DNA from 3 places in the Roseovarius sp. THAF8 genome. Region 1 is predicted to be linked to each of the others. Evidence: riboswitches for the same ligand, from Rfam matches in the RefSeq annotation. Region 1 holds a riboswitch; each other region holds the start of a gene.
The links. Region 1 has a riboswitch for cobalamin ahead of FIU85_RS14670 (CbtB domain-containing protein). Riboswitches for the same ligand answer to the same signal wherever they lie in the genome.

Region 1 (7,716 bases):
AGGGCCCGGGCCGGGCCACATACTTCTTCAACGGGGTAGATCCGGCGGCGGATGCAGAAGATATCGTCGCAACCTTGCACGCCTACCTTGCTACCCCAGACGGCTGGATCGAGGACGCGCAGCCCTGCGGCAGGCTTAGGTTCTGTCTGGTGGGGCGTGTCCCGGCGCTCAGTTGCTAAGCGTGACGGTCCGCGCAACCGGCGTATCGTCCACGGCCAGCGGCCGGTGATCGTTGCTGTTCAATGCCACTTCCAGTTCTACCTCGCCTTCGGGCAGGGTATCCAGATGCATCCAGGGGCCATAGACCCGCGCCAGTTTTACGCCGTTGGCATAGACATGGGCATGTCCCTCGCCCGGGACATGGTCACGGCTGGCATTCTCCGGCGAGAACCGGAAGTTCTCGGTCATGATGTGCAGGTTCCATCCGGCGGACGGATCGGGCGTCACCTCGATCTTTAGCGTCGGCGCATCGGCGCCTGCCGGAACCGACAACATGTCGCCGTGATCGTGCATGCCTGCCCCGGCGTGTTGCTCGTGACCGCCATGATGGGCTGGGTCGCCATGATCATGCCCGTCAAAAGTGACACCGTTCGCCGCGGCGACCGCAAACCCGATGCCCCCGCCGAAAACAAGGCCGATAAGAAGCATCGGAATGGAACGGTCCATGATCGGGTCCAAATTCAGCCTTAACAAGAAGGCGGGCGCGCAAGGCACGCGCCCGGAATGTGATCTGCCGGTATCAGGCGGTCTGAGCCTGGCCGGCCGCTTCGCTTTCGCGCGACCAGAAGAAACCCGCAAAGGCTCCTAGCATGACCCAGGCCGCCAATCCGATCCCAAGCGCGCGCGATGCGAACAAGGCGCCGATTTCTGTCGGCACGGGTCCCGTAAAGACCTCGGGTTCCGGCGCACCGATGACATGCGGCGCCAGCAACAGCACCACAGCGGCGCCCCACCCGGCCCAGTTGCGGCTGAACGCGATCAGCCACATGGCAATGGCCGCCGTCAGCACGGTTGCGAACCACCAAACTTGGCGCTCGTAGACATCGGCAGCAGCCACGCCCGGAACTTCCGGCGCGAGGGTAAAGCCCGGCGCAAGGTGCACCGCGACAAACCCGGCAACCCCCCAGATCAGGCCCGTGCGCGCGTTTATCGCCGCACCACGGTTTTCGGCCAGCGACATCAGCGCCACCAGAACCATCGCGTAACCGGAATAGATCAGCATCGTGAAGACGATGCTCAGCCCGTCGCGCACGGCATCGAAGCCCGGCAAATCCGGCGTGGCCGAAACGGTCGAGTCGGTCCCGAAATGCACCAGCTCGCCGCCTTCATAAAGCTCTGCGTGAAGCAGGACCGGCTGCACGAAAAAAAGCTGCAACAGGGCGATGATCAACCCTGCGGCAGCGCCAGCGAACAAGGCGCTGGTCAGCAGACGCGTAAACACCGGTTCAGTGGCAGGGGAAGCCGGTGGCGTGACGCACATCGTGCGCCGCGTCGTGCAGCGTCGCGGCCTGAACGTGGCCTGCCACGAAGATCACGCCAAGGCCCAGCGCGGCGATGGCGATCACCGAAACCAGCCCGGAGGCCGATGTTGTCTGTGCGGCGGTTGCAGTCTTTGCAGTCATAGTACTACCTCTTTGCCTTCACACCCGAAGGCCTTGTGGTTTCGGTCGTGATCAGCAGGTCTCCTGGCTTGCGGGTCTTCATCGTCTGGCTGGCCTTCCCGGAGTGCTCCAGTGACGTATTCAGCCTGATTCGCCGCCTACAGTTGCGGGGACAGCCACGGAATTGCCGAATATTATCAGGCGCACCGCGTTCCCTGTTTTCCATTTCTTGCGGAAATGGAACTGATCACCATCGTTAGTCTAGCAAGCATTGCCACCTGTCAACAATACAACGCAAAACGATAGGCGAATCTCAATCCCAGCGACCAAACCGCAAGGCGAACGTCCCGGCCCGACTTGGAAACGTACTCTGTGTCAGGCTTGCAAAGTCCCGCCCCACTCTGACATAGACAAGACAATCGCCGCGCCGGGCCTCAAAGCAATGCCGCTTGCCGACGCACTTCAAAGGATACCGCCCTCCGAAAGGGTCGCTCACACGTCGCAGCATCTATCGCAGAGGCGCTCCATGGCGGATCAACCCAGGCCAACTCCGGCACGCATCTTTTCCTCGCAGGAAAGGCAAAGCCTGTATGACATAATCGCAGCGCGCCGCGACGTGCGGAACGAGTTTCTGCCCGAACCGATCGACGAGGAAGCTCTGCGCCGGGTTCTCGAAGCAGCCCATGCTGCGCCGTCCGTCGGCTTCATGCAGCCATGGAACTTCATCCTGTTGCGTGATGCCGAACTCAGAACACGGGTGCACAGCATCTTCAGCCGCGCCAACGAAGAAGCCGCCGCCATGTTTCCCGATGAACGCCAGTCCGCCTACAGGTCGCTGAAGCTCGAAGGGATCACCAAAGCGCCGCTCAATATCGTGGTCACATGCGACCGCACCCGCGGCGGCAAGGTGGTGTTGGGCCGCACGCATAACCGTGACATGGATCTGTATTCGACCGTCTGCGCGGTGCAGAATCTCTGGCTCGCCGCCCGCGCCGAGGGGATCGGCGTGGGATGGGTCAGCATTTTCGATCACCAGGAAATCGCCACCATGCTCGGCATTCCCGAACATGTCGAGCTGGTTGCCTATCTCTGCGTGGGATATGTCGATCAGCTATACGACCAGCCCGAACTGGCAGCCAAGGGCTGGCGGCAGCGGATATCGCTCGATGACCTGATCATGCACGAGGGCTGGCAGGACTGACAGCCCAGCCAAAGGGCCCTCAAAGACACGCCAGCGCCACCCAAATTGCGGTTTCCGAGAGCAATTGCACAGCCCCCAGAACGTCGCCGGTCTGCCCGCCGATCTTGCGCCACGCCAGCCAGCCGATGGCCGCCGTCACCAACGCACAGGCCAGCAGCGCCCAGGGCGCAACCACCAGCGCCACGACCGCCACTGCCGCCAGAACCCCGCGCGCGGCCTTGCTGCGCCCCGCCGCGCTGCGCCCCAGACCATCCGCGCGGGCCGGCGCAAGGCTCTCCTGCACCGCCACCATTGCCCCCCGGCTCAGCATGGCTGCGCCGACGAACGCACAAAGGCCGGGATCGGCGTCGGCAACGGACACCGCCCACAGGGCCGCGACCACCCCCATCGCAACCACGCCATAGCTGCCGATGCGGCTGTCGCGCATGATCTCCAGCGCGTGCGCCTTGTCACGTCCGCCACCATGGCCGTCGGCAAAATCCGCAAGCCCATCGAAATGCAGCGCTCCGGTGACCAGCGCCAGCCCGCCCAGCGCCAACAGGGCCGATATCTGGTTTGACGCGCCGACCGCCGCCGCCAAGCTGAAAACCAGCCACGTCAGGGCGCCGACCATTGCCCCCACCGGAACGAACGCCCACCGCGCGGCCAGCATCGTCGGCGGGTCGTCACCGATCCGCCCGGCCGGAAGCCGGGTCAGCAGCATCAGTGCCAGTTGAAACTCGGCAACGCGCGCACGTAGGTTCATTGACCCGACACCCCGGCCTCGGCAAAGGTCGCCATCCCGTTGTGACAGGCCAGCGCCGAGCGCAACACGCCCAACGCAATCGCCGCGCCCGAGCCTTCGCCCAGCGCCATGTCCAGCGACAGGATCGGCCGCATGCCCAGTTCCGCCAGAAGCCGCGCGTGCCCCGGCTCGCGGCTGACATGCCCGACTAGGCAATGGTCCAGGAACCGACGGTCGGCGGCAAAAAGCGGCACCGTCGCCGCCGTGCAGATGAAACCGTCGAGGATGACCGGAATGCGCCGCGCCCGCGCTTCCAGCACGGCGCCACAGATCGCCGCCTGTTCGCGCCCGCCGAGCCGGGCAAGGATTTCCAGACCTCTGGCGTCCGAATGACGCGCGCAGGCGCGTGTCACCACGTCGATCTTGCGCGTGACCCCGGCGTCATCCGATCCCGTCCCCTTGCCCACCCAAAGCGCCGCCTCTCCGCCGAAGGCGCCCTTGGCCATCGCGGCGGCAATGGTCGAGTTTCCGATGCCCATCTCGCCGAGGATCAGCACACTGACGCCAAGATCAACGGCCGCAGCCCCTCGGCGCAGGGCGTCCAGCGTCTCAGCCTCTGACATGGCCGACCCGGCGGTGATATCCGCGGTCGGCTGGTCCAACTCCAGCGCAATCACCGACAGCTCGGCTCCATTTGCGCGGCACAACTGGTTGATCGCCGCGCCGCCATTTTCAAAGTTCGCCACCATCTGCGCCGTCACGTCCTGCGGGAAGGGGTTGACTCCCTGCGCGCAGACGCCGTGATTGCCGGCAAAAACAAGGGCCTGCGCGCTGGCGATGGCGGGCCGGTCCGTGCCTTGCCAGCCCGCCATGAAAATCGCCAGCTCCTCCAGCCGTCCCAAGGCGCCCGGCGGCTTGGTCAGGCTGTTCTGGCGCGCCAGCGCCGCCTCGCCGGCGTCTTTATCCGTTACGGACAAAGACCCGGCAAGCCCGGCAACCTCGCCCAGCGACGAGACGTCAGAAAGAATGGTCATTCGGCTTCACCTTCATCGGATAGCCCGCCACGGTCAGCCACACCTCGTCACAGGCCTGCGCCACGGATTGGTTCACGTAACCCGCGGCATCGCGGAACAGCCGGGCCAGCTTGTTCTCGGGCACGATCCCCTGCCCCACCTCGTTGGTGACGAAAACGACCGGCGCGGCCTGGCTTGCCAGCGTTTCGACCAACCTGTCGGTCTCGGCCTGCCAGTCACTGTCTTCGAGGATGAGGTTCGTCAACCAGAGCGTCAGGCAATCGACCAGCCGCGGCACGCTGCCGTCGGTGTCCTGCAACCCCCCGGCCAGATCGGTCGGCGCATGAACGTCCTCCCACGCCGCACCGCGCCGCGCCTTGTGTTTCGCCACGCGCTCGGCCATCTCGTCGTCGCCTGCGTGCAGACGCGCGGTCGCGATATAGATGGCCCGTCCGGCGGGCTGCAAAGCCATCCGCTCGGCCAATGCCGACTTGCCGGAACGCGCGCCCCCGGTGATGAGTATCGACTTTTTCATTGCAGCGTGGGAAAGCATTTTTCGAGGAAAAAAGAAAGCTGAAAGGCGACGTCCTGGAACCCGTTGCGCCCCCCCGGCCAGAGCTTGTCCTGATCCGTCACGCCCCCGTGGCCGATCCGGGGCATCTCTATGGCCGCACCGATGTTGCGGCCGTCCTCGACGACACCGCGGTCGCGGCGCTCAGAAATCGGCTGGCCTATATCACCCGGGTCATCAGCAGTCCGGCACAACGCTGCCGCCAGACGGCCAATGCGCTTTTCGGTGCCTGCGAGCAGGACGCACGCCTTTGGGAGCAGGACTTTGGCGCGCATGACGGCTTGGCCTTTGACTTGTTACCCGACATCGGCGTTTTGGACAGCGCGGCACTCGCGGCGCACCGATCGCCAGGCGGCGAGAGTTTCAACGACCTCTGCGCGCGTGTGACACCCGCCCTGATCGAGCACGGGCGCCATGCCGCGCTGCACGGCCCGGTGGCCCTGGTCGTCCATGCCGGCGTGATCCGCGCCGCGCTCGGCTTCGTGACCGGGCACGCCCCCGGCGGTCTGGCATTCGAGGTGGCGCACCTGTCGGTGACGCGCCTGCGCTGCGGCCCCGACAGCCCGCTCTCGGTGATCGAGGTCAACCGCACATGAGGTATGTCACGATCTGCGGCCATTTCGGAGAATGGCTTCATGGGCGGTTCGGTCCTTCGGGGCAGGTGGCCCTGATCACCTTGGCCTGTTCGCCGTTGCGTGTCGCGGCCCCGTCCGAGGAGGCCTTTCCTTTCACCGATGGCCGGGCAGTAGCGACCAAGACAGGCGACCTGCGCAGCGACGCCGCCCTCGCCTCGGACTCCGCGCCTCGCTGCAAAGCGCGACGTGGCCCTTGCGATCCGATGGCCGACCTCGCAAGGGGCCTCGGTACCGTGGGCATGGTGCGCGCGCATACCGGCTCCACCCGCGGGCTGACCTTTGCGCCGGGAACCAACCCGCCATGCGGCCCATCCGAGCTGCAAGAAGCGCGGCTCAAAACCATTCTCAGCTTCGATACAGGCCGCGCATGAGTTTCGCCCTTATGATGCTGGGCGCCCTGGCCCTCGACCTCGCCTTCGGCTGGCCCGACCGGCTCTACGCCCGTATCGGCCACCCGGTCACCTGGCTTGGCCGGGCCATCACAATGGCCGAGCACCGGCTGAATCGCGGGTCCCGCCGTCGGCGCCTGTTGGCCGGGGGCGTGACGGTCCTTTGGATAACCCTGCTCGCCGGCCTACCCGCCCTGATCGGTCAGGCTATCCTGCCCCATGGGTGGGTCGGTGCGATGATCGGCGCGGTGCTGGCCTGGCCGCTCATTGCCATGCGCTCCATGCACGCGCATGTAGCCGCCGTCGCACACCCGCTGGCCGCCGGAAACATGCCCGCCGCGCGCCATGCCGTCAGCATGATCGTCGGGCGCGACCCGACCAAGCTCGATACGCCGGCCATCGCCAGGTCTGCCACCGAGAGCCTTGCCGAGAATACCTCCGACGGAATCGTTGCCCCGATCTTCTGGGGCGTGATCCTGGGCCTGCCCGGCATCGCAATTTACAAGGCCATCAACACGATGGATTCCATGATCGGCCACCGCAACGACCGTTTCGAGGCGTTCGGCAAAGCCGCCGCCCGGCTGGATGATCTCGTGAACTGGCTTCCCGCCCGGCTGACCGGCCTCATCTTCGCACTGGCCTCGGGGGCGCTTTTTCACGCGCTTCACGTGATGCGACGGGACGCGCCGCGGCATCGGTCTCCGAATGCGGGCTGGCCCGAGGCCGCGATGGCCGGTGCGCTGAACGTCCGGCTGTCCGGTCCGCGCATCTATGACGGTCGTCCCACCGACGAGCCCTGGTTGAACGGCTCCGCTCCCGATCCGACCCCCGAAGATCTGAAACGCGCCTTGTCGCTCTACCGGCGCGCTATGGCACTTTGCGCCCTTGTGCTGGTCGGTCTTGCGCTGCTCTAAGACCATCAGGACGGCACTCCTGCATCACAACGGCAACGTTGAAACAGCCGTTGTCAGGCTGGGCGGCGCCCCCGCCGACTGGCTCGATCTGTCGACCGGCATCAATCCTGAACCCCACCAGGTTCCGCGCATTACCGACGAAGCCCGCGCAGCGCTGCCGCGCAAATCCGACCTGGCGCGGTTGCTCAATGCCGTGGCAACCTATGAAACTTCCCTTTGCGTGGCCACGTGGAATAGCGTGCAAGGCGCGCTCCAGGTGGTGCCATGGCTGGCCAAACCGGCCCGCGCCATCGCTATGGCTTGCTGCCGCAGACCCGCTGGCCGCAACTAGAAGAGGCGATCGGCTCCGCCTGACCTCATCTGGCAAGCGCCAAAAGACCCGCGACATCCAGATGCATCTCAAGATGCGCCGCCAGTTCATCCAGCGTGCGCTCAACCATGGCCTGATACCCCAGATCCGAGGCATCGGCCCCGTTCGACCCGAGCCAAGCTGCGCGGAACCTGTCATCGCCGAACATCCCGTGCAGATAGCTGCCCGCCACGCGACCATCGACAGACACCGCCCCCTCGGCCACGCCATCCACACTGGCGAACGGTCTCGCGCGGTCCGGGCCGTCGCTGCGGCCGATATGAATCTCGTATCCGGCAAACGGCAGGTCCAGCCCCAC
Region 2 (7,716 bases), 2.0 Mb from region 1:
GGCGGGCCTCGTGATCCTGCGCCAGCGGCCCGGCACCGCCAAGGGCGTGATCTTTCTGACGCTGGAGGACGAGACCGGCGTGGTCAACGTCGTGGTCTGGCGCGCGCTTTACGAACAATACCGCCGGGCCGTCATCGCCGGACGGCTGTTACGCATCACGGGCCGGATCCAGCGGCAATCGGGCGTGGTGCATGTCATCGCCGAGGAGGTCGAGGATATCTCGCCCCTGCTCGACCGCCTGCTGGAGAGCGCGGATGACTGCACGCTTCCCCAAGCGGGTGAAACCGGGTAAGATGCTGCAAAACACGCCTAAAAAGGCACGAGCAGATGATCCGACCGACCCTGATTGCCCCTTGCGCATTCCTTGCGCTGGCCGCCTGTGGCGAGGTGCCCCGCACCGCCGCCGCCCCCGACGCGGTGCAACGGCTGGACACCCCGCCCCCCGGCGCGGCCCCCGGCACCTGCTGGGCCCAGGATACGTCGCCCGCCGTGGTGGAGACCGTGACCGAACAGATCCTGGTCAGCCCCGCGGAGGTCGCCGGGGACGGCACCGTCACGCGCCCCGCCAGCTATCGCACCGAGACCGCACAGAAGATCGTGCAGGAACGCCGCGTGACCCGGTTCCAGGTCCCCTGCCGGGCCGAGTTGACGCCTGAATTCAACGCCTCGGTGCAGCGCGCGCTCAAGGCCCGCGGGCTTTATCGTGGGCCGATCAACGGCGAGATGGACCGTCGCACGCGCGCCGCCATCCGCAGCTTTCAAAAGCCGCAGGGCTTCGATTCCGATATCCTGTCCGTGGCCGGGGCACGCCAGCTCGGCCTGATCGCGGTGCCCCGCGACAGGCCCGGCTGACCGGGCCGCATTAACCTGGCATTTACCAAATCTGACCAAGCTGACCGCGTGAGGTGCTATGCCGCTCAAGCGCGTCGTCATTCCGGTCCTGTTGCTCGCCGCCCCCGTCCCGGCGCTGGCCGGACCGTGGCTGCGCGCCGAGGACCGGACGTTTCTCAGCACCTCGATCGAGATCGACGCCGAGGGCGGCCTCTCCGACGGCGGCGGCTTCTACGGCTCGATTTATGCCGAACACGGGCTGACCGACCGGCTGACGCTCGGCCTCGACGCGGGCGGCCACGAGGACGACATGTCCAATGCCATCGCCTTTCTGCGCTGGCCCGTCGGCGCCACCGACCGCCCCCTGCGCCTCGCCGCCGAATTCGGCCTCGGGATGGCGCGGGAAACCTTCGCCCTGCGCCCCGGCCTCAGCCTGGGGCGCGGGGTCGCGCTTGGGGACACGCCCGGCTGGATCAGCGTCGACAGCCGGGCGGTGATCATCGACAGTTTCGACGGCGTGCTGGAAACCGACATCACGTTCGGCCTCAGCCCCGGCCCCGACGCCAAGGTGATCTTGCAACTGCAGACGGGCATCCCGACCGACAGCGCCCCTTACGCCAAGCTGGCGCCGTCCTATGTCCACCGGATCGCCCCGGGATATCATGCCGAGATCGGCGTGGTCGCCGGCGTGGCAGAAGCCGATGATTTCAAGCTGAAAATCGGCTTCTGGCACCAGTTCTGACAGGGGTCGCGAACGACCCTCGCGTCAGATCAGGTCGTCGATCCTGACCCGCATCGTGACCGTCCCGCTGACCGCCTTTTCCCAGCGCAGGTTGACCTGATCCTTGTTCGGGCCTTCCTTGCCGTCATAATACGGGATGCCGAAATAGGCGTCGCCATTGGCCTCGCGGATCGGCCCTTCCGGCACGATCGCCTCGACCGTCTGCGCCCAGGCCTCGAAGGGCAGCTTGGGATGCGGCGCCACGACCCAGGTCTTCTGCGCGCTGGCCTCGGTATGTTGCAGGACCAGCGGGTTTTCCACCTGGATGTTCACGTTGAAATAGGCGTTGTCCTCGAAGCGGATGTTGCGGAACCGCTCGAAATTCAGCGTGGCAAAGCTGGTGTCGATCCCCTCGAAACGGTCGATCGGCCCGTCGATCAGCCGCACCGTGTTGCCCGTCACCGTCAGCCCGTTGATGAAATGCCCCGGCCCGTAGGGCTTCACGATCAGAAAGTTGAACGACGGCGCGGTGCTCTGGCTGAGGAACACGTTGCTGGTGATCGACAGCGCGCTGAACGAGAACTCGCTCGAAAAATCTGGCGCCTCGTCATACTCGTTGGCCCACTCGATCGACCCGTCGCAGATATAGTTCCCGGTGATCGTGCCGCGATTGTTGGTCCGCGTCAGCACGAAAATCGCGCTGCGCGGGCCGGGATCGGCGCTGTCGCCCTGGAAACAGTGGTTGCCCATGATGATGCTGGACGACCCCGCCAGGATCGCGAAATGCTTGAAGAAATTGCAGCGGCAGTTGCGGATCTTGATGTCATTGCCGTTGCAGTTGACGCCGATCGTGGTCCGGTCCGGTACCAGCAGCGGGCTTTCCCGGGACAGGAACTGGCAGCGGTCGATCATCATGCCCTGGTCGCCCTCGCCGTGGCTGGTGATGCCCCGGTCGCGCGGCTGGGTGAAAAAGCAATCCCGGAAATGGATCGCCGATCCGGCGGGCGGCAGCAGCACGGCACTGCAATCGCCGCCGCACTGGAACTCGATATTGGACACCGCGAACTTCGAAACCTGGGCGAAGCCGCTGAAATCCCACATGTATTTGAAACGCTTGAACGTATAGTTCTGCGTGCCTTCCGCGTCGTAGAGCGGCTGGCTCAACGTCACCGTCTGGGCGCCCACATTCCTGGCCCGCACGTAAACCTCGCGGCCCACCCCGTTGCCGGTCACGAGCGACCCCACCTGGATGTTGGCCACATTGGCGACATTGGTCAGCCGCTTGTTGTCATTGGCGTTGTAGGTGGCTTGCGAGGTGACGGTATCGGTGTCCCAGTTCGGCCCCGGAAAGACCGAAAACTGCGCATTCTTGATCACGTGCCGCGTCTTGTAGGTGGTCCGGTTCGGCACGGCGGCCTGCATGTCCACGGGTTCGCGCAGCGCCACCTTGCGGCCCTTCATGTCCAGCTCCACGTGGCCGGGGTTGTTCAGCAGCGCCTGGTAGGCCTTCTTGAAGGCCATCTCCGTATCGCCGCCGAACGCATCCACGTACTTGGAAAAGTCGAAATCGTTGACCAGTTCGAAGATCTTGTCCACCGGCATCGTGACCTCGCCTTCGAAACTGACCTTGCTTTGCATGGTCAGGCTGTCCGCCAGGTAATAGGTCCCCGCAGGCTCCAGGACCGTGCGGCCGTTCGCGGCGGCGTCGGCGGCCTCGAAGGCGGGCAGGTCATCGGTGCTGCCGTCGCCCTTCGCGCCATAGTCGCGCACGTCCACCAGGCCGATGATGTCGCGCAGGAACACTTCGGTCACATCCTCGATCCGCAGGTCGTCGATCCGCACCACGCCACCGTTCGGCCCCGTCAGGTCGATGCCGAAATGCCCGTACAGGGGCTCGGTGCCCCACACCATGTCCACGCCGCCACGGTCGCCGCTGCCGACGATGGCCCTGACCTCGAAAACCTCGCCGTAACTGGTCAGCGTCACGCTGGGGCCGGTCTCGGTCAGCCCGGTCACGTGAGTGCCGCCCGCACCGCCGGCCCACCCGGCGATGCGCACGTTGGGCAGGCTGCCGGACACCGCCTTCACCCGCGCGGTGATCTGCAGGTAACAGCCCGGCAGGATCGGCGTCTCGCCCATGTAGCGCAGCTTCTGCGTGCCCTGGACCTTCTGGACCTCCAGCGCGCCGCCGAAATCCTGGTCGGCGGGGACGAAGGCGGCATTGGCGGCGCCATCATAGGTGTCCGACCCCGGCGTGCCGTTCTCGCTCGACCAGACATCCAGCCCGTTCGCAAAAGGCGGCGGCATGAAGACGATGCCATCGGTGATTGCCTTGTTCATGAATTTCCCTTTCCGCGCCCGGGGGCCTTCCCCCAAGGCGTCACGTGATTGCCAGCAAAGGCGCGACACGGACCGCACCCGGGCTTCGGGAAGTATCAACGGGGGGTTAACGGGGGATCAGGCCACCGTGACGGTGGGGGCACGCTCCTGCACGCACCGGCAGCTCAGCGGACCTTTCCGCCGTTCACGACGGAAGCGAGCGTCAGCCCCTGGGGTGGCGATCCGACGGAAATTCTGAAGCACTTTATGCCTGCCAAATACATCCTCGGAAGGGTTGTTGCGCCCGGCCTCAGACAAATCGCCAGCCCGAGGGAGGGGCTGACGATGGCCGGGCAGCTTCGCGGCTGTCAACCGGCCGGGGGCCCAATTTCGAAAGTTGGTAAGGGCTAGTAGCCGCCTTTCGCCGCAGCTACGATGCTCCGAGACCCTCCAAGGTCCGCTGTGCGAGACCTCGCTGCCGTTCAAGACGGAGGCAAGCGTCAGCCCCTGGGATGGCGATCCGACGGAAATTCTGAAGCACTTTATGCCAGCCAAAGACATCCTCGGAATGATCGGTGCGCCCAGCCTCAGCCAAATCGCCAGCCCAAGGGAGGGGCTGACGATGGCCGGGCCGCTTCGCGGCTGTTAACCGGCTGGGGGCTCGATATTAGTGTCTCTCACGGACTCGGACCGTACATTCGCCGCGATAAAGATGAATGGCCGAATTGCGGACAAACCAAACGTCAGCCTCACAAGCCGCTTGATTGCCAGACCGCGGGCTGGCGACCGACCGATGTTCGGCGCAGTTTATCCGCGCCACGTCCGCAAAAACTCGGATCGAAGCACCACCGTCACCCAATCGCCAGCCCGGGGGGGTGGTCTGGCGATCGCGCGGCGGCCTCCGGCCTTGATTCCGCGCGACACGTGTCTTTCTTCACGTCGGTTATGCCGGACGTAAAAGACGTCCGATCTATAGCCCCGGCGCGGAGTCAAGCCGCAGGCCCCGCGCCATCGCCGCCCCCACGGCCCGGCGATGGCGCTCGGGGATGTAGATCACACTTGTCCGCAATAAACCCACATCAGACTGTCGCTGCAAATCCCGCCGGCTACGCCATCCCGCCCTGCACCAACCTTTCCGCCAGCCGCGCATAGGCGTCCGACACCGCGCCGTCCTCCAGCGCCACGGGCCGCCCGGCATCGCCGCCAAGCCTTGTGTCGAGGTCGATGGGCAACGCCCCCAACAGCGGCAGGCCCAGCCTCTCGGCCTCGGCTGCCACGCCGCCATGGCCGAATATCGCCGCCTCGTACCCGCATTGCGGGCAGTGAAACATCGACATGTTCTCGATCAGCCCCAGCACCGGCGTCTTCAGCGTGTTGAACATGTCGATCGCTTTGCGCGCATCCAACAGCGCCACGTCCTGCGGTGTCGACACCACCAGCGCCCCCGTGGGCTGCGCCCTCTGGCACAGGGTCAGCTGCACGTCCCCAGTGCCCGGCGGCAGGTCGACCAGCAGCGCGTCCAGCTCGCCCCAGTCGACCTGGGCCATCATCTGCTGCAACGCCCCCATCAGCATCGGCCCCCGCCACACCACGGCGCGATCCTCCTCGATCATCAGGCCGATGGACATCATCTTGACGCCATGCGCCTCCAACGGCGTCAGGATCTTGCCGTCCGGGCTCTGGGCGCGTTCGGTCACGCCCATCATGCGCGGCTGGCTCGGCCCGTGGATATCGGCATCGAGCAATCCGACGCGCCGACCCGCCCGCGCTAGCGCCACCGCCAGGTTCGACGCCACGGTCGACTTGCCCACGCCACCCTTGCCCGACGCCACCGCGAGAATCGATTTCACCCCGCTCGGCCGGATCGACGCGCTGCCGCCCTCGGGATGCCGCCCGACCTTCAGCGTCGGCGCGGGCGCCTCGGGCGCCTCGGGCGCCTCTGCGGTCAGCGCGACCTGCGCCGATGTCACCCCCTCGACCGACAGCGCCGCACGCTCGGCGGCGGCCCGCAGCGGTTCCATCCGGCGGGCCATCTCGGGGCTGGGCGCCTCCAGCACGAATCGCACCTCGCCGCCTTCGAGTCGCATCGCGCGCACCATGTCGCGCGAAATCACCGTCCCGCCGTCCGGCAATTCCAGCCGGTCCAGCTCTCGGCGCACATTTTCGAGTATTTTCGTCATGCCCGGTCTCCATGCATCTGCGGCGTTGAAAGTGGCACTTCCAGAAGCAGGTGCAACCCCCGTTTCAACCCCGCCCAAAAAACTGGCAAAGCGGTGATTTCACACGTAAAAAATGATCCGATCTTCTATGCGCCAACTGCATAGCTGCGTTGCAGCAAAACGTATTGTGCATGCGCAGCATATCGCTATCTTTAACTCAACAGCGAACGGAAACGGTCACAGCGCCAAACGCTCGCGAAAACAATCAGGTGCCTCTCCTCCCGTTTGGTACCTGTTCGGGATACCGCCTCTCCTCCCTTGTGCGGTCCCGGCAAGACCTGGGTTCCCTTGGAACCCAAACCTGACGAACGGTCCCTTCCTCCTCCCTGGGGCCCGACGTAAAGAACGGCGGCGCCTCTCCTCCTCCCTGGCGTCGCCGTTTTTTCTTTTTTACCCCGACAGCGTTCACAAGGCCCTCGCCGCACCGCCCCCGCGCCGGCAAACAGCCAGCGACCCCGCCGGCACGCGGCAGGATCAAGGGCCTGGGATCAATGCACCACCCTTGCGGCCCGCCCGCGCCGGCCCCGCGTCATCGGCGCGGCGTGGCGCGCCTCCTCCAGCACGCGGGCAAACGCCCTGGCCGCCGCGCTGTCGGCATTCCGGACCGCGGGTTCGGCCAGCGCCTCGCGCACGACCCCCGCCGTGACGGCGCCGGGATAGCCAAAGACCCACTCCAGGAAACCCAGCCGCGCCACGGCCTCGGCCTCGGCGCCGGTGGCCCCGCTGCGCTCCAACCCGTTCATGATCGGTGTCAGGCTCATGCTTTCTGCTCTTCCTCCGGCCGCACCCCGGGCCGGACTGGGGCGAGGGAAGGCCGCGCGAGAACCGCTTTTCCGGTCCACCGCCCGCACCGCCCCCCGCGGTTCGACGTCGTCCCAAAGGCTGGTTTCCGGGCTTGGCGGGGGTGCGGATACGCGCGCCTTCCCGGGGCATGTCGCCCCAGTGGCCATCTGCGGTATCCCCCATCCTTACCGTTGCGGGGGCAGCGCCGGACTTGCACCGGCTTCCCAATTCTCCGCGACCTGCGCGGCACCTTCGGGACTCTCACTTTGCCGCCAAGCGGCCCCTGACGCAACCCGCGATTGCGACGTTGAAGCGCCGCGCGACGACACGCGCCACACCTTCAAGCTCAGGCCAGAACGTCCGCCCACTCCGGGTGCCGGCGAAACTGCGACGCGGCAAACGGGCAAAGCGGCGTGATCTTGCGCCCCGCCGCGCGGGCATCCTCCACCGCGCGGGTCACCAGCGCCAGCCCCACGCCCTTGCCGCGATACGCGTCCGGCACGCCGGTATGGTCGATGATCATGCCCGTGCGCCCCAGCTTGGAATAGGTCAGCTCCGCCTCCGGCCCGTCGTCGATCCGGGTGACATAGCGCCCCTTGCTCTCTCCGTCTTCGTGTTCGATCTGCATGTCTATACTCCCCTGGCTGCGCGCAGCATGCCGCAGCGCCGCAAAAAGGTCCACAACTCGGCACAGCGCAGGCTCCGCGCACGAAACCGCCTCGAACGCAAAACGGCGCCCCGCCGGGGCGCCGCCTCAAACCCACGCGGGCCGGATCACTCCGCCGCCAGCTGGTCCATCACCTCGTCGCTGGCCTCGAAATTCGTCGTGACATTCTGCACGTC
Region 3 (7,716 bases), 1.7 Mb from region 1:
CATGATGTAGGGATACCCGCTTTCGAACTGGATCTCGGCGATGGTCTGAAAGAACGCGCGGGCGTTGATCTTCTTCTTGCGGATGCGCGGATCGTCGACCATCTCGTGATATTTCTCGGTGACAGAGATGTCCGAGAACGCGCAGCCGTACACCTTTTCCACGTCATGGGGCGAGAACAGGTACATGTCCTCGTTCTTCTTGGCCAGTTCGAAGGTGATATCGGGGATCACCACGCCAAGCGACAGCGTCTTGATGCGGATCTTTTCGTCCGCATTCTCGCGCTTGGTATCGAGGAAGCGCAGGATATCGGGGTGATGCGCATTGAGATAGACCGCCCCGGCCCCCTGCCGCGCCCCGAGCTGGTTGGCGTAGGAAAAGCTGTCTTCCAGCAGCTTCATCACCGGGATAACGCCGGAGGACTGGTTCTCGATGCCCTTGATCGGGGCGCCGTGCTCTCGGATGTTGGTCAGCACCAGGGCGACGCCGCCGCCGCGTTTTGACAATTGCAGCGCCGAGTTGATGCCCCGCCCGATGCTTTCCATGTTGTCTTCCAGCCGCAGCAGGAAGCACGACACGAACTCGCCCCGCGCCTTCTTGCCGGCATTCAGGAAGGTGGGCGTGGCGGGCTGGAACCGGCCCTCGATGATCTCGGTCATCAGTTGCAGCGCCAGCGTCTCGTCGCCGCGCGCCAGCGCCAGCGCGTTCATCACGACGCGGTCCTCGTACCGTTCCAGGTAACGCTGCCCGTCCCAGGTTTTCAGCGTGTAGGAGGTGTAATACTTGAACGCCCCCAGAAAGCTGGGGAAGCGGAACTTCTTTCCATAGGCCGCGTCCCAGATCCGGCGCTGGAAGTTCTTCGAGTACTGGTCCAGCACCTCGGGCTCGTAATAGCCTTCGTCGACAAGGTAGCCCAGCTTTTCGTCCAGCGAGTGGAAGAACACTGTGTTCTGGTTGACGTGCTGCAAAAAGAACTGCCGCGCCGCCATCCGGTCGGCCTCGAACTGGATGCGGCCCTGATCGTCGTAAAGGTTCAGCATCGCGTTCAGCGCGTGATAGTCGAGGTCGGCGGTCAGGCTGGCGTCAAGCATGTCTCTCTCCAGAATATGTCGAGCCCGGCGCGCACGCGGGCGATGTCGGTGTCGGTGCCGGCCAGTTCGAACCGATAGAGCACGGGCACGCTGCATTTGGCGGCGATCACGTCGCCGGCCATGGCGAAGGTCTTGCCGAAATTGCGATTGCCGCTGGCGATGACCCCGCGCAGCAGGGCGCGGGCGGCGGGATCATTCAGCAGGCGGATCACCTGCTTTGGGACTGCGCCCTTGCCATGCCCATCGGCATAGGTCGGGCAGATCAGAACGAAAGGCGCGGTGATCTGCGGGACAGGATCGCTCGCGACACGCGGCAGCCGCCGTGCCGGCAGGTCCAGCTTTTCGACGAAGCGCCGCGTGTTGCCGGACCCGCTCGAGAAATAGACCAGCCCCGCCATGCGCTCAGCAGAGCCGGCCGATCATGTCGGGACGGAACCCGGCCCAGTGATCGTCTCCGGCGACGACGACAGGCACCTGCCGGTAGCCCAGGTCCTGTACATGCTCCATCGCGGCGGTGTCCTCGGTCAGGTCGACGATGTCATAGGCGAGGCCACGGGCGTCCAGCGCTCGGGTCGTTGCGGTGCACTGCACGCAGGCAGGTTTGGAATAGACGGTGATGCTCATGGTGCTCTGTCCCTTGTTTTGGTTTGCGAATGGCGGGACAGGACACGGGAACAGCAGGCCACCAGGGCCCCTGACACGCGCCCGGGCCCTCCGCCCGCGGTCGTCGTTCACTGCGCCTTGGCAGGTCTCCTGGCTCGCGGCTCTTGCGCCTTGGTCCGCCTTCCCGGTGTTGCCTCACCAGTGGTTCCGGACCTTGGCTTGCCGCTTACAGTTGCGGGGGCAGCGCCGGTGTCGCACCGGCTTCCCTTTTCACCCACAACGTTGAGTCGCGGGCACCAAAGCAACACCATATTGGGTTCTGGCACACGAAACTGTCAATATATAGTTTGCCTTGCTGCAGCGATTTTTGTCCCATCGTGCAGGATGTCTGATTCACTTCAGCGAGTGTCGCAATTCTCATATTGCGCCGCCCGGCCTGTGATAATCGGGGAAGTTGCAAGGTGCCGCCTGCGGGCGGAGAATTGGGAAGCCGGTGAAATCCCGGCACTGCCCCCGCAACGGTAACGGTGTTGCAACGGGCGCGGTCACGACCACTGGGGAAGAGGAGCCCCGGGAAGGTTTCGCGCCACGAGGTCCCGCACAAGGGCCGCACCGGAGTCCGGAAACCAGCCTTGCAATGACGTCAAACCGCGGGTGGCGGTGCGGGCGCTGCTTCGGGTCCGGCTCCTCGCTTGCCGCACCTGCGGACCGCGCGTGCCGACCTCCTGCCCGAATTCGCCGCGGGGCGCGGCAGGAGGCCAAGGATGAACACCCAACCGATCAGCGATCTGCTGGCGCGGCGTCGGCCGGGCCATGCGCTGGAGCAGGCATTCTATACCGATGCGGACGTGTTCCGCGCGGACATGGAAAACATCTTCTACCGCGACTGGCTCTTTGCCGTGCCGGCCTGCGAACTGCCCAAGCCGGGCAGCTTCGTGACCCACCGCGTCGGCGACTATGGCGTCGTCATCGTGCGCAGCGCCGATGGCGAGATCCGCGCCTTCCACAATTCCTGCCGCCACCGCGGCTCGGTTCTGTGCAAGGTGGCCAAGGGCAACGCGCCCAAGCTGGTCTGCCCCTATCACCAATGGACCTACGAACTGGACGGGCGGCTGCTGTGGGCGCGGGAAATGGGGCCTGACTTCGACCCCACCAAGCACGGGCTGAAGCCGGTGCATTGCCGTATCCTCAGCGGGCTGGTCTATATCTGCCTGGCCGACGATGCCCCCGATTTCGACGCCTTCGCCGAACTGGCGCAGCCCTACCTGCAGGTGCATGACCTGACGAATGCCAAGCTCGCCTTCGAGACCTCGATCGTCGAGCACGGCAACTGGAAACTGGTGTGGGAGAACAACCGCGAGTGCTATCACTGCGGCGGCAACCATCCGGGCCTCTGCCGCTCCTTCACCGACGACCCCACCGTCACCGGCATCGAGGAAGGCGTCACCCCGCCCCATCTTCAGGCGCATTTCGACCGGCTGGAGGCACAGGGCGTCCCGTCGCAGTTCCGCATGTCGGACGACATGCAATACCGCCTCGCGCGGATGCCGCTGCTGCCCGGCGCCAAGAGCTTTACCATGGACCTCAAGCCCGCCGTGTCGAAATGGCTGGGCCGGGTCAGCGATGACACGGCGGGCACGCTGCTGAAATACCATTACCCCACGACCTGGAACCATTTCCTGCCGGATCACTCCATCGTCTTCCGCGTCACGCCCCTGACGCCGATGACGACCGAGGTCACCACCAAGTGGCTGGTGCACAAGGACGCGGTCGAGGGCGTGGATTACGACGTCACGCGCCTGTCCGAGGTCTGGGTCGCCACCAATGACGAGGACCGCCGCGTGGTCGAGGACAACCAGCTTGGCATCCTGTCCCCGGCCTACGAACCCGGCCCCTATTCCCCGATCCACGAAACGGGCGTGATCGGCTTCGTCGAGTGGTACTGCAACACGATGCGCCAGCGGCTGGACCCTGTCGCGATGGCGGCGGAGTGATCCGATGAACGATCTGTCCCACGTTCCCGCCCGCGCGATCTGGTCGGATGACGAGATGCTGGAATGCGTCTCGGTCATTCCCGAGCGACCGAACACCGCGACCTTTACCTTTCGCGCGCCGTCGGGGGCGCTGTTCGACTATCGCCCCGGCCAGTTCCTGACGCTGGAAATCCCCGCGCCGGGCGGCACCGTGCGCCGGACCTACACGATATCGTCCTCGCCGTCGCGGCCGCGGTCGATCTCGGTCACGGTCAAGGCGCAGGCCGAAAGCGTGGGCACGCGCTGGATGCTCGACAACCTCGTGCCCGGCGTTCGGATCAGGGCCTTGGGGCCTTCGGGCCTTTTCACCCATCTCGATCACCCCGCCGAGAAGTACCTGTTCATCTCGGCCGGCTCCGGCATCACGCCGATGATGTCGATGACGACATGGATGTTCGACCTGGGAACCGAACCCGACATCGTCTTCATCAACTGCGCCCGGCGCCCCGGCGAGATCATCTTTCGCGAACGGCTGGAACACATGTCCAGCCGCGTGCCGGGCATCGACCTGCACTGGGTGGTCGAAACCCCTGACCGCTATGCGCCCTGGACCGGCTATCGCGGCACGTTCAACCAGTTGATGCTGGGGCTGATGGCGCAGGATTACCTCGAACGCGAAGTCTTCTGCTGCGGGCCCGAGCCCTTCATGCAGGCAGTGCGCGAGGCGCTTCAAGGTCTCGGCTTCGACATGGCGCATTACCACCAGGAAAGCTTCCACGCACCGGCGGCGACCGAGGCCGAGATCCCCGAGATCGACGATGTCGTCCCCGACCAGGCCGCACAGGCCGAGATCGAGTTCGCCCTCTCCGGCGTCAGCGCGAATGTCTCGGAGACAGACACCATCCTGTCGGCGGCGCGGGCCAACGGGCTGAACATCCCGTCGGGCTGCACCTTCGGCGTGTGCGGCACCTGCAAGGTCCGCAAAAGCGCGGGCGAGGTCCACATGGTGCATAACGGTGGCATCTCGGAAGACGATATCGCCGAGGGTTATATTCTCGCCTGCTGTTCGCACCCCATCGGCAAGGTGTCGGTGGACGTGTGAACGCAATGATGAACCGGCCGCTGCCTCGGGCAGCGGCCACCTCCTGCCGGCGGCGGCCTTGAACTTCCGCCGGTTCTGGAGACACCAAGGCCCGCTCGCCGACATCCTCTCCCGCTAAATCACGCCAGTTTGTTCCCAACGCGCTGACGGGTTACGCCATTTCCAGGCGCTCACCTGTCAGCACGTTAGAGAAACACTGCAGCAGGATATCACGCGAAGTCCTGTCCGACCCCAAGGATACTTCCGGGTGGTTTCCATGGCGGCAAGCAATATTCCCGCGCAAGAGGTGGGAAATGCAGAACTGGTCGGACGTCCCGTCCGAAGGCAATCCGGGCTGTCACCACGCCTCGAAAGGTCCGTACCAGTATAAAAACCCGGGTCCGAACCGCATACTGCTTTGACACAGCTGCCAGCCCGTCCCGGGAGCTTTGGTACTAAAAAATGATGCTTCCTATGTACAATTCGGCCAGCTAGTATCCTGCCAACCCGAGAGAACAGTTCTCACAGACCACTCACTGTCTTGCCCCCGGTTTGCCCAGACGGCCTTGACCGCCCTAGCCTGAATCGCAGTTGGCTAATACCCAAGGCTGCTACCAGAAATCCCGGAGGTAAGCTCTGTCCCCCTGTTAAGCATTATTAACCAAAGCCAAGCGCCCGACTGTGAACGGGATCACATGTTTTCGATTTTGTCGTCACCGGCCGGGTTTGAAACAATTTTGTTGCGCAAACCGACACCACAGCGGTCGCGAAGATCTCCCGGCCTGTGCATGGGGTCAAACAGCTCGCAAGGATTCAACGACCGGGCGTGTTCTTGACGATATCCGCAGGTGACATGATCTGAATGACGCCTTTGCGCATCGAGATCGTTCCCTGGTCCTGCAAAAGCTTCAACTGCTTGTTGATCGCCTCTCGCGTGACGCCCAGCATCTCGGCCAACGCGCTCTGGGAAAACTTCCGGCCCAGGTCCAACACCTCGTCGTCGAGCGTGCCGTGTTTCAACCCGAGCTCCGCAAGCTTCTGAAGCAGCCGTTGCGACAGGTTGTCGAATGCGAATTTCTGAAGCGTCTCGTTCGACTCCCGAAGCCGCTGCGACAGAAACCCGATCAGGTGCGCCGCAAGCGCCGGTTCTTCGGCCAGCAGCGCGATCATGGTGCCCGTCTCGAGGTGAAGCAGGCTGGAATCCTCCATCGCGGTCACCGTGGCCGACCGGGGATCGGGGCTGACCAGGGTCATCTCGCCCAGGGGCGCCCCCCGTTCCGGCACCGCGAGGGTCAGGACGTCACCATCCGTATTGACGATGCTGACCCGGACCATCCCGGTGCAGTGCACGTAAAGGCCGTCCGATGGATCGCCTTGGTGAAACAGGACTTTTCCACGCGAAAGGAACACACCCTGTGCCCGCGCCGCAATGCGCTCGACCACGTCTTTCCCGAGGTTCGAGAACAGCGGGCAGGCACACAGGTACTTCTGTTTCTGCTTGTCCGCGATCTTCATTGGATGCTCCGCAAACACGTGCCTGTTCCGACCGGCAAAACCAACTACAGCAGACCGACCGCAAGTATCGCCACATAGGTCAGCTGATGTGCGGCCTGATCCAGCCCGACCAGCCTCCAGAACCCGGCCTCGCCAAGATCGGCCTTTTCTTTCTGAAGGTTGGCCTTTTTCCAGTCGATCACGTGATGCACGAAAACTTCGGCCAATGCCAGCCCGACGATCAGACCGGGCCCGCCCAGACCCGCAAGCGCCATGACCGGCAAGCTCAGCAGACCGTGAAGCCCTGCATGCGCCAACCCGGCCGGGTGCAGGAACTCCCCCTTGTTTGCGAGCATGTCACCCGTCTGCCATCGGAAGTCCGCGAAATAGTGTTTGACCTGTATCAGGACGAGAAAGATCAGGATCCCGCTCTCGGTCACTCTGCCGCTGCCTTCTGTCGTGTCAGGGCCTTGTTGGCGGCAACCAGCTTGCTGCGGGTGTCAAGGTTCATCCCGCTTTCCAGCCCGCGCCGGAATTCGACATCCGTCGCCGCCAGCTCCGCCAGGGCCTCGGACGATATCATGAAGATGCGGCTTGGTTCTGCCGTGCGCACGGTCGCGGATGCGGGCCCCTTCTGCATGACGTTCAATTCGCCAACCAGCCCGGAAACAACCCTGCCGATCCGCTCCGACGACGAAAACACGTCGGCCGAGCCGCGGGCCAGGAAGGTAAGATGCGTGACCGGCTCGTGTTCCTGCGTGATCCTGATGCCCGGTTCGGCATCGAGCCAGATACCGTGGTCAAGAAACCTGCGCGCCGTTGTCTTGGAGAACTCCGGAAAGATCTTGTCGACAAAGGCGCTTTCCTCCTCGTTCAATCGGGCCATGCGATCCAGCAGCAACATGCGGACAAGCCCGACGACGCTGATCAGGATCCAGAGGATCGGAACAATCGCCACGGACAAGCTGAACGCGACCGTCAAACCGACAAGAACGAAGGACGCCGCGAGGAAATTCAGGATCACGTAAGCATAGCCGTTCCCGCGGATCACCCCGGTCTGCAGCAAGGCATACGCCCCGAGATACAGCGCGACACCAAGATATCCGATCCAGTGATAGACGTCTTCGGGAATACCGTTCAGCATCCGTTGGCTCCGTTCGGTGGGCTCCGGCCTTCGTCGGTTATACCACTTTTTCGAAATCTGGAGAATGATGCGGGCAAGACATCGTTCGTCATCGGCCACATTGACCGGCGACGGGCGATGGATCACTCTTGCAAGCGGGGATGTGTCATCGCCGCATTTGATTACCGATTTCCGTCGAAGCCGCTGAAAGCAAAGTCATTCGCATGTCGTCCAGGAAAGAATACCTGCTTGATACGCATCGCCTGTGCGATCCCGCCGAAACGCTGGAGCGCGTCCGGCCGCATCTGTCCCGCATGGGCATCACCCGCATCGCCAACCTGACGGGCCTCGAC

Region 2: linked by a shared signal. The riboswitch ahead of FIU85_RS04550 (hypothetical protein) and the one ahead of FIU85_RS14670 (CbtB domain-containing protein) in region 1 are both predicted to bind cobalamin.
Region 3: linked by a shared signal. The riboswitch ahead of nrdH (glutaredoxin-like protein NrdH) and the one ahead of FIU85_RS14670 (CbtB domain-containing protein) in region 1 are both predicted to bind cobalamin.

The regions. Positions count from the first base shown of each region.
Region 1 covers NZ_CP045410.1:2,991,119-2,998,834, reverse strand. Annotated here, with positions in the region: gene FIU85_RS14685 (DUF1636 family protein) at 1-179, shown strand, start outside; gene FIU85_RS14680 (hypothetical protein) at 169-666, opposite strand; gene FIU85_RS14675 (CbtA family protein) at 740-1,441, opposite strand; gene FIU85_RS14670 (CbtB domain-containing protein) at 1,446-1,622, opposite strand; cobalamin riboswitch at 1,658-1,864, opposite strand; gene bluB (5,6-dimethylbenzimidazole synthase) at 2,128-2,802, shown strand; gene FIU85_RS14660 (adenosylcobinamide-GDP ribazoletransferase) at 2,822-3,547, opposite strand; gene cobT (nicotinate-nucleotide--dimethylbenzimidazole phosphoribosyltransferase) at 3,544-4,560, opposite strand; gene cobU (bifunctional adenosylcobinamide kinase/adenosylcobinamide-phosphate guanylyltransferase) at 4,544-5,074, opposite strand; gene FIU85_RS14645 (histidine phosphatase family protein) at 5,074-5,706, shown strand; gene FIU85_RS22225 (hypothetical protein) at 5,703-6,116, shown strand; gene cbiB (adenosylcobinamide-phosphate synthase CbiB) at 6,113-7,048, shown strand; gene FIU85_RS14630 (hypothetical protein) at 7,035-7,379, shown strand; gene FIU85_RS14625 (cobyric acid synthase) at 7,405-7,716, opposite strand, start outside.
Region 2 covers NZ_CP045410.1:924,315-932,030, forward strand. Annotated here, with positions in the region: gene FIU85_RS04525 (OB-fold nucleic acid binding domain-containing protein) at 1-292, shown strand, start outside; gene FIU85_RS04530 (peptidoglycan-binding protein) at 328-852, shown strand; gene FIU85_RS04535 (hypothetical protein) at 911-1,573, shown strand; gene FIU85_RS04540 (glycosyl hydrolase family 28-related protein) at 1,598-3,892, opposite strand; gene FIU85_RS04545 (Mrp/NBP35 family ATP-binding protein) at 4,978-6,051, opposite strand; gene FIU85_RS04550 (hypothetical protein) at 6,579-6,851, opposite strand; cobalamin riboswitch at 6,953-7,142, opposite strand; gene FIU85_RS04555 (GNAT family N-acetyltransferase) at 7,220-7,501, opposite strand; gene FIU85_RS04560 (YebC/PmpR family DNA-binding transcriptional regulator) at 7,648-7,716, opposite strand, start outside.
Region 3 covers NZ_CP045410.1:1,268,162-1,275,877, forward strand. Annotated here, with positions in the region: gene nrdE (class 1b ribonucleoside-diphosphate reductase subunit alpha) at 1-1,089, opposite strand, end outside; gene nrdI (class Ib ribonucleoside-diphosphate reductase assembly flavoprotein NrdI) at 1,071-1,487, opposite strand; gene nrdH (glutaredoxin-like protein NrdH) at 1,492-1,713, opposite strand; cobalamin riboswitch at 1,815-2,008, opposite strand; cobalamin riboswitch at 2,135-2,342, shown strand; gene FIU85_RS06150 (aromatic ring-hydroxylating dioxygenase subunit alpha) at 2,457-3,686, shown strand; gene FIU85_RS06155 (hybrid-cluster NAD(P)-dependent oxidoreductase) at 3,691-4,767, shown strand; gene FIU85_RS06160 (Crp/Fnr family transcriptional regulator) at 5,560-6,261, opposite strand; gene FIU85_RS06165 (DUF3307 domain-containing protein) at 6,306-6,680, opposite strand; gene FIU85_RS06170 (cyclic nucleotide-binding domain-containing protein) at 6,677-7,384, opposite strand; gene FIU85_RS06175 (YcaO-like family protein) at 7,588-7,716, shown strand, end outside.